One region of the Rhodococcus sp. NPDC060086 genome, then DNA from elsewhere that is predicted to be linked to it. Evidence: riboswitches for the same ligand, from Rfam matches in the RefSeq annotation. Region 1 holds a riboswitch; the other holds the start of a gene.

Region 1 (4,009 bases):
CGGACGTGCCCCACACCGACAGCCCCACCGATTGCGGATGCTCACCGGAGTCGGCCAGATACCGCTCGATGAGTGCGTTCGCGAGCGCGACACCGGTGTCGTAGGCGAGTCGGCTCGGCACGGCCTTGGGATCGACGGTGTAGAAATTGCGGCCTGTGGGCAGCACGTTGACGAGGCCGCGCAACGGCGAACCCGACGGCCCGGCCGGAACATATCCACCGTCGAGAGCGTGCAGGACAGCATCCAGTTCGTCCGTGGTCTGAGCAAGACGTGGCACGACCTGTTCTGCGGCGAACACCAGCACACGCGCAACCTCGGTATCAGCTTGACCGAGAACGGTTTCGACGGACCGGGGGACGGATTCGACGTTCCAGCCGCCATCCTCCATCGCCTGCACGAGCGCACGGGCCTGGGTTTCGATCGCATCGACCTCGGTCAGCGGCGCGTCCGGCTTCAGGCCGAGTGCGGTCCGCAGGCCGGGCACCGCGTGACTCTTACCGCCCCACACCTGGGCGGCGCGCAGGATCGACAGAACCAGGTTGACCCGGGCCTCACCGACCGGGGCGGCGCCGAGTACGTGCAGGCCGTCGCGGATCTGCGCGTCCTTGACCTCGCACAACCACCCGTCGACGTGCAAGAGGAAATCGTCGAATTCGGCGTCGTGCGGGCGGTCGTCGAGTCCCAGATCGCGGTCGAGTTTCGCGGCCTGGATCAGCGTCCAGATCTGCGCGCGGATCGCGGGCAGCTTCGCGGGATCCATCGCCGCGATGTTGGAGTACTCGTCGAGCAGTTGCTCGAGGCGGGCGATGTCGCCGTACGACTCGGCGCGCGCCATCGGCGGAATCAGGTGATCGACGATCGTGGCGTGCGCGCGTCGCTTGGCCTGCGCACCCTCGCCCGGGTCGTTGACGAGGAACGGGTAGATCAGCGGCAGATTCCCGATGGCGGCGTCGGTCGCGCACGACGCCGACATGCCGGCGTTCTTGCCGGGGAGCCACTCCATCGAGCCGTGTTTGCCGAGGTGGACGACGGCATCGGCACCGAAGCCCTGTTCGACCCAGCGGTAGGCGGCGAGGTAGTGGTGCGACGGTGCCATGTCGGGATCGTGGTAGATCGCGACGGGGTTCTCACCGAATCCGCGGGGCGGCTGGATCATGAGGACGACATTGCCGGCCTGCAGTGTGGCCAGCACGATCGCGTCCCCGTCGACGAACAATGAGCCGGGGGCCGGCCCCCACGCCTCTGTCATCGCGTCGGCGAGCTCGGCGGGCAGATCCTTCGTCCACTCCACGTAATCGGATGTGGTGACCCGCACCGGATTACCGGCGATCTGCTCGGCAGTGAGCCATTCCTCATCCTGCCCACCTGCGTCGATCAGCGCGTGGATCAGGGTGTTTCCGGCTGCAGTGTCATCGAGTTCAGGGTCGTCGTCGAAATTCACACCGGGGAAACCGTCGCCGAGGTCGTATCCGAGGTCGCGCATCGCTCGCAACATCTTGATCGCCGACACCGGAGTGTCGAGGCCCACGGCGTTGCCTACGCGTGAATGTTTCGTGGGATATGCCGATAGCATGATCGCGATGCGTCGTTCTGCGGGCGGGACGTGCCGTAATCGGGCGTGCGCGACCGCGATTCCCGCCACCCGCCGGCAGCGTTCCGGATCGGTGACGTACCGGGGCAGACCGTCGACGTCGAGTTCCTTGAACGAGAACGGCACCGTGATGATGCGGCCGTCGAATTCGGGTACCGCGATCTGGGTCGCGGAGTCGAGTGGGGACACGCCGTCGTCCGAGTCTGCCCAGCTCTCGCGGCTCCACGTCAAGCAGAGGGCTTGCAGAATCGGAATATCCAGTGCGGCAAGGGCCCCGACGTCCCATGCTTCGTCCTCGCCGCCGGCGCTGACAGTGGCCGGCTTGGTGCCGCCGGCGGCGAGCACGGTCACGACCAGGGCGTCGAGGGTGCCGAGTTCGGCGAGGAGATCGTCGGGAGCGCCGCGCAGTGAGGCGCAGTGCACGACCACGGCATGCGCTTTACCGGTCGCATCGATCGCGTCGGCCAGATCATGCGCGAACTGCACGTTTCCGCTGGTGTGGTGGGCTCGGTAGAACAACACACCCACCCGTGGCAGCGACTCGACAGCCGGAGCAGGACGTTCGAGCACACCCCATTCGGGTAGCTCGGCCGGCGGTTCGAACCCCTCACCGCCGAGCAGGACGGTGTCGGACAGGAACGCGTGGAGTTGCGCGAGGTTCGCGGGGCCGCCGTGGGCAAGGTAGCGATGTGCCTCTGCAGCAGTGCCGATCGGCACCGTCGAGTAGCTCATGAGCTCCGCGTCGGGAGTCTGTTCACCACCCAGGACGACGACGGGAACACCCCGCGCGAGGACTGCATCGAGCCCGTTCTGCCACGACTTGGCCGAGCCGAGAATCCGCACGATGACCAGGTCGGCGCCCTCGAGCAGCCCGCTCAGGTCGGTGTCGACGTCGAGGCGGGACGGGTTTCCGACCGCCCAGTCGGCGCCGCTCGCACGGGCCGACAGCAGGTCGGTGTCGGACGTCGACAGCACAGCAAGGCGCGTCACGACGCACCGCAAAACCCAAGGCACACGGCCATGTTCAGTCTCCAAAACCCTCGTGGACTACTCATGTCGTGGCCGGTCTCCTGGCTGACGGATCATTGCTGCTGCGCCGACCTTCCCAGACTTGCGTCCAGTGGTCTCCGTTCCGGCGAGCCGGTACGGACGAGGGCGAGCAACTACCGCTCACAGTGGCGAGGGCCGCGCCGGTTTCTCACCGGCTTCCCGTAACCACGACGTCGCCAGCGTAGCGCACCATTTCCTGAGCATGTGCAACCATGTGCACCCGTGGAGCACGTCTTGCCCGAAATTCCCCCCGATCGCTGCCCCGGATTGCTGCGACCGCACCTCGCCGCCGACGGGGCGCTGGTGCGTCTGCGCACTCCGGGCGGCCGCGTGCCGTCCAGCGGTCTGCAGCAACTCTCGGCCGCCTCCCAGAAATTCGCCGACGGCGACGTGCACCTCACATCGCGGGGAAATTTGCAGGTCAGAGGTATCTCGCTCGACGAGTGCGGCAAAGTTCCTGCCGATCTGGTCGACGCAATTGCCGCAGCCGGGTACCTGCCGTCGCCGACGCACGAACGAGTGCGCAACCTGGTCGCATCACCCCTGTCGGGGCTCGTCGACGGGGTCGCCGACATCCGGCCGTTGATCGGTGCGCTCGATACCGCGCTGTGCGCCGAACCGGCCCTCGTCGAGCTGCCGGGCCGCTTCCTGTTCGGTCTCGACGATGGCCGGGGCGACGTCGCGGGGCTCCGCTGCGATCTTGCAGCCATCGCCGTGGACACGCACACGATGCGGGTCGGCATCGGCGAACTGGTCGGTCCGACGGTACCGATGCCGCAGGTCGTCGACACTCTGATCGACCTGGCTCTTCGGTTCGTACAGACGCGCGGAACGGTGTGGCACGTCCGGCAATTGCCGGGCCGCGGCGCCGAACTCGGAGGCGACGGCCCGGCTCCCGCGCTCGCGTCGCATGCGATGCCGTACGGAGCGCTCGGCGGTGCGGTATCACTGCTGGTCCCGCTGGGTATCCTGACGTCGTCCATGATCGCGACACTCCCCGATGACGACGTGATCGTCACACCGTGGCGCGGCCTCGTGCTCCCTTCCGGCGCCGATCCTGGCGCGCTGTCCGACGCGGGCTTCGTGTTGTCGGACGACTCCGCGTGGCCCAGGGTCACCGCATGCACCGGGTCGCCCGGGTGTAGCCTCGCCCGAGGTGATACCCGGGCTCTGGCCCGCCGCACCGCCGCCTCCGACACCACAGCTGACCGTATTCATATCGTCGGTTGCGAACGCGCCTGTGGTGCACCGAATTCCCCGCACACCCTAGTTTTTTCCAGTCGTTCGACGTCACACAGGAGCTCGACGTGACCCTTCAGCCACCACCGCGCCGCTACGAGTACGAGACGGACGGCGCCGAGATCTACG
Region 2 (4,009 bases), on a different contig from region 1:
GTCTGCGCTGCGCGACAGTATGATTCGCGACCCGTTGGTGTCGGATACTGCGCACCGGATGGGAACCGGGGAGGCCCGAGTGGCCGCGTCGACTCTCTTCTTCGGCTACGCCGCCCGGATGTGGTCGGTGTCGTTGGGCTCGGTCGTCGACTCGGGCCGATGTGTCCGCCTCGACCCGGACACGTTGCTGTGGTGCAACGACGGGGGGCTGCGACTGCACATCGTCGACCCCGAATTCGGTTCGACCACCGCTGAAATCCTCGACGACCAGCTCGAACCGCTCATCGACGCGTGGAGCGACATCGTCGCCCCGGGTTTGATGTGGGGTAACTCCGCGTCCGCGCTGATCGGGGCCGGACGCGTGATCGGTGATGCCGCGCAGGCGCACATCGACACACTCTTCGACGATCCACGTCTGGTCGGCACGATGGTCCGGTCCACCGGCCGACGTCGCAGTTGCTGCCTGTACTACCGCGTCCCGGGCGGAGGCGTGTGCGGCGATTGCGTCTTCCCCAGCCCACCGAACGCATCGACGAAGGAGATTCTGTGACAGTCGCATTCGCCCCTGAGATCGTCGACACCGAGGACGGTGGTCGCGAACAGCGCTGGCCGCTTCCCACCGATGAGGACTCACTACTGCGGCTGATCCGGTTGTTGTTCGACGAGTACTGGGACGACATGTGGTTCGGCCTGCTCATCGAAGGTTCGGCGCTCGAGGTCGCGGCACCCAATGCTTCGAAGAAGATCTCGATGTACGACGGGTATGCGACCGTCGACTTCGGTCGCTGGCATTTTCACCTGTGCATCGGCGAGCACACCGCGAGCGGACCGGAGCTCGGCCGTATCCGTCGCTGCGGCCGGGCAGAGCTGTACCGCAGGATCGGCACGGACGACGCACCGACGTCGTGGGGTGTGCGCCTGTTCAACGGCCGTGACGAACAGATGCTCACGATCATGTTGCCCACCCCGTTCCTCACGAACATGCAGCAGCTGACGGACGAACCGGTGTGGGTGCACCTCGAGGCGTGGGATCGCATTCGGTCGGAATTCCTCGGCCTGGCGCCGGATCCCCGTGACCGAACCGGCAAAGGATTTCGCCACTCCTGACCAGCACAGCCGACAGAAACGCACGACGGAAATACAACCCGCGCAGACAGATACAAACCCTCGGCAGGGTTGTATCTGTCTGATTGCGTTGTAACCGTTCTTCCTGCTTTGCCCGTTCGAATGAAGACGTGGCTATACTCCGGGATGTAGTTGGTTCGCCGTGCCGGTCGTGAGGAGCCCCGAAGGCCGTGGCGGCGTCGAAGCACCCCTGCGCGGGGTGTGGAAGAGGGAACCCGGTGAGAATCCGGGACTGTCCCGCAGCGGTATGCAGGAACGACCGCCGTCATCAGCACTGGGCATCACCCCGGGAAGCGACGGCCAGTAGGTACGGGCCCACAGGCTCGGGCGCTTGCAAGTCCGAATACCTGCCATCTGCGCCGGGCACGCCGTGCCCGGCGGTGTGCCGCCTCGTGGACCGGGCGCGCGGACCCGCATCGTATTCTCTCGCTCCGGCCGGGCCGGAGTCGACTGGGCTCGGTCGGATTCGCGCATCCTACGGGCGGTAGGCCATCAAGGACCGACCACCGGAGTACCACCAGTGCCTACACCCTCTGTCCCTACCTTCCATGCTGCCCCTGCCTTCCACGCCACCGTTCTCGGCTCCGCACGGATCGGACCCCAGCGTGAACTGAAGAAGGCCGTCGAATCGTATTGGGCCGGCCGGATCGACCGCGCCGGGCTGGAGAAGGTCGCCGCCGGACTGCGCGCCGACACCTGGGCTGCGCAGCGCGACGCCGGGCTCGATTCGATTCCGGTCAACACGTTCTCGTACTACGACCACATCCTCGACACTGCAGCCATGCTCGGCGCACTACCGCCCCGGGTGTCGGGTATCGCCGACGACCTCGACCGCTATTTCGCAGCCGCGCGAGGCAACGACGACGTCGCACCGCTCGAGATGACGAAGTGGTTCGACACCAACTACCACTACCTCGTCCCCGAGATCGGCCCTGACACGGTCTTCTCGCTCGATCCGTCGAAGGTGCTCGGCGAGGTCGCCGAGGCCCGCGCGCTCGGCGTTCCGGCCCGCCCGGTAGTCGTCGGCCCGCTGACGTTCTTGCTGCTGTCGAAGTCCACCAGCGAACAGGGCCCGCTCCTCGACCGTGCCGATGAGCTGGTCCCGCTGTATCAGGACCTCTTGTCGCAACTCGCCGCCGCCGGAGTCGATTGGGTGCAGCTCGACGAGCCCGCACTCGTCCGCGATCTCGACGACGCGACCGTCGCCGCGGTCGAACAGGTGTACGGCACGCTGTCGCAGGCACAGGACCGTCCTGCGATCCTCGTCGCCTCCTATTTCGGCAGCCTCGGTCCGGCGCTCGGTGCACTCGCTCGCACCGGTGTCGAAGGCCTCGCGGTCGACCTGGTCGCAGGTGACTCGGCAGACATCGCCGGACTGCCTGCCCTGGCGGACAAGCTGATCGTGGCGGGCGTGGTGGACGGCCGCAACGTGTGGCGCACCGATCTGGAGACGGCCCTGGCCACCCTCGCCACACTGCTCGGCTCGACGGGCTCGGTGGCGGTGTCGTCGTCATGCTCGTTGCTGCACGTTCCGTACACCATCGAGGCAGAGTCGAGCCTCGACGAATCGCTGCGCGCGTGGCTGGCATTCGGCACCGAGAAGGTCGCCGAGGTCGTCACCTTGTCGACGGCACTGCGCATCGGCCGCGACGCCGTGGCTTCCGAGCTCGCCGCGGCGCACGCGGCTGCCGATGTACGCGCGTCCGATCCTCGCCTACGCAACCGCCAGGTGCGCGGCATGCTCGACTCGATCGCATCGAACCGCACTCGCACGTCGGCCGATCGGCGCCGCGAGATCCAGCGACAGCATCTCGATCTGCCTCTGTTGCCGACCACCACCATCGGCTCGTACCCGCAGACCACGCGCATCCGGGTGGCCCGAGCCGCATTGCGCAAGGGCGAGATCGAACGCGCGGATTACGTGCAGCGGATGCGCGACGAGATCGCTGAAGTGGTGGCCCTCCAGGAGAAGCTCGGAATCGATGTGCTCGTGCACGGTGAGCCGGAGCGCAACGACATGGTGCAGTACTTCGCCGAGCAGCTCGACGGATTCTTCGCGACCGAGAACGGCTGGGTCCAGTCGTACGGAAGCCGTTGTGTACGTCCGCCGATTCTCTACGGCGATGTCGCGCGGCCGAATGCCATGACCGTCGACTGGATCACTTACGCACAGTCGCTCACCGACAAGCCGGTCAAGGGCATGCTCACCGGTCCCGTGACGATTCTCGCGTGGTCGTTCGTCCGCGACGACCAGCCTCTCGCCGACACCGCCGATCAGATCGCCCTGGCCATCCGCAACGAGACGGTGGACCTGCAGGCTGCGGGAGTGCGCATCATCCAGGTCGACGAGCCGGCACTGCGAGAACTGTTGCCGCTTCGCAAGTCCGATCAGGCCGAATACCTGGAGTGGGCAGTCGGGGCGTTCCGTCTTTCGACGTCCGGCGTGGCGGATTCGACGCAGATCCACACCCATCTGTGTTACTCGGAGTTCGGAGAGGTCATCGAGGCGATCGCCGAACTCGACGCCGACGTCACCTCCATCGAGGCCGCGCGTTCACACATGGAGGTGCTCGACGACCTCAACGCAATCGGATTCGACCTCGGAGTGGGCCCCGGCGTCTACGACATCCACTCACCGCGGGTTCCGAGCGAGAACGAGATCGCCGAGTCTCTTCGCGAAGCGCTGCGCGCCGTTCCCGCCGAGCGCCTGTGGGTCAACCCGGACTGCGGACTCAAGACGCGCGGCACCGATGAGGTCACGGCGTCGTTGACGAACCTCGTCGCCGCGGCTGCAACGGTTCGGTCCGAGCTCGACCGATAACGATTCCCAGAAAGCACCCGATCACCATGACCACGAAACACATTCGCACCACGCACGCCGGGA

The links. Region 1 has a riboswitch for cobalamin ahead of cobN (cobaltochelatase subunit CobN). Riboswitches for the same ligand answer to the same signal wherever they lie in the genome.
Region 2: it holds a riboswitch for cobalamin, as region 1 does, so the genes downstream of both, metE (5-methyltetrahydropteroyltriglutamate--homocysteine S-methyltransferase) here and cobN (cobaltochelatase subunit CobN) in region 1, are expected to answer to the same signal.

The regions. Positions count from the first base shown of each region.
Region 1 covers NZ_JBHWWZ010000057.1:2,488-6,496, forward strand. Annotated here, with positions in the region: gene cobN (cobaltochelatase subunit CobN) at 1-2,581, opposite strand, end outside; cobalamin riboswitch at 2,634-2,850, opposite strand; gene ACFWB0_RS22435 (cobalamin biosynthesis protein CobG) at 2,876-3,952, shown strand; gene ACFWB0_RS22440 (precorrin-8X methylmutase) at 3,949-4,009, shown strand, end outside.
Region 2 covers NZ_JBHWWZ010000052.1:27,477-31,485, reverse strand. Annotated here, with positions in the region: gene ACFWB0_RS21695 ((2Fe-2S)-binding protein) at 1-550, shown strand, start outside; gene ACFWB0_RS21690 (hypothetical protein) at 547-1,107, shown strand; cobalamin riboswitch at 1,283-1,495, shown strand; gene metE (5-methyltetrahydropteroyltriglutamate--homocysteine S-methyltransferase) at 1,646-3,946, shown strand; gene ACFWB0_RS21680 (cobalamin-independent methionine synthase II family protein) at 3,973-4,009, shown strand, end outside.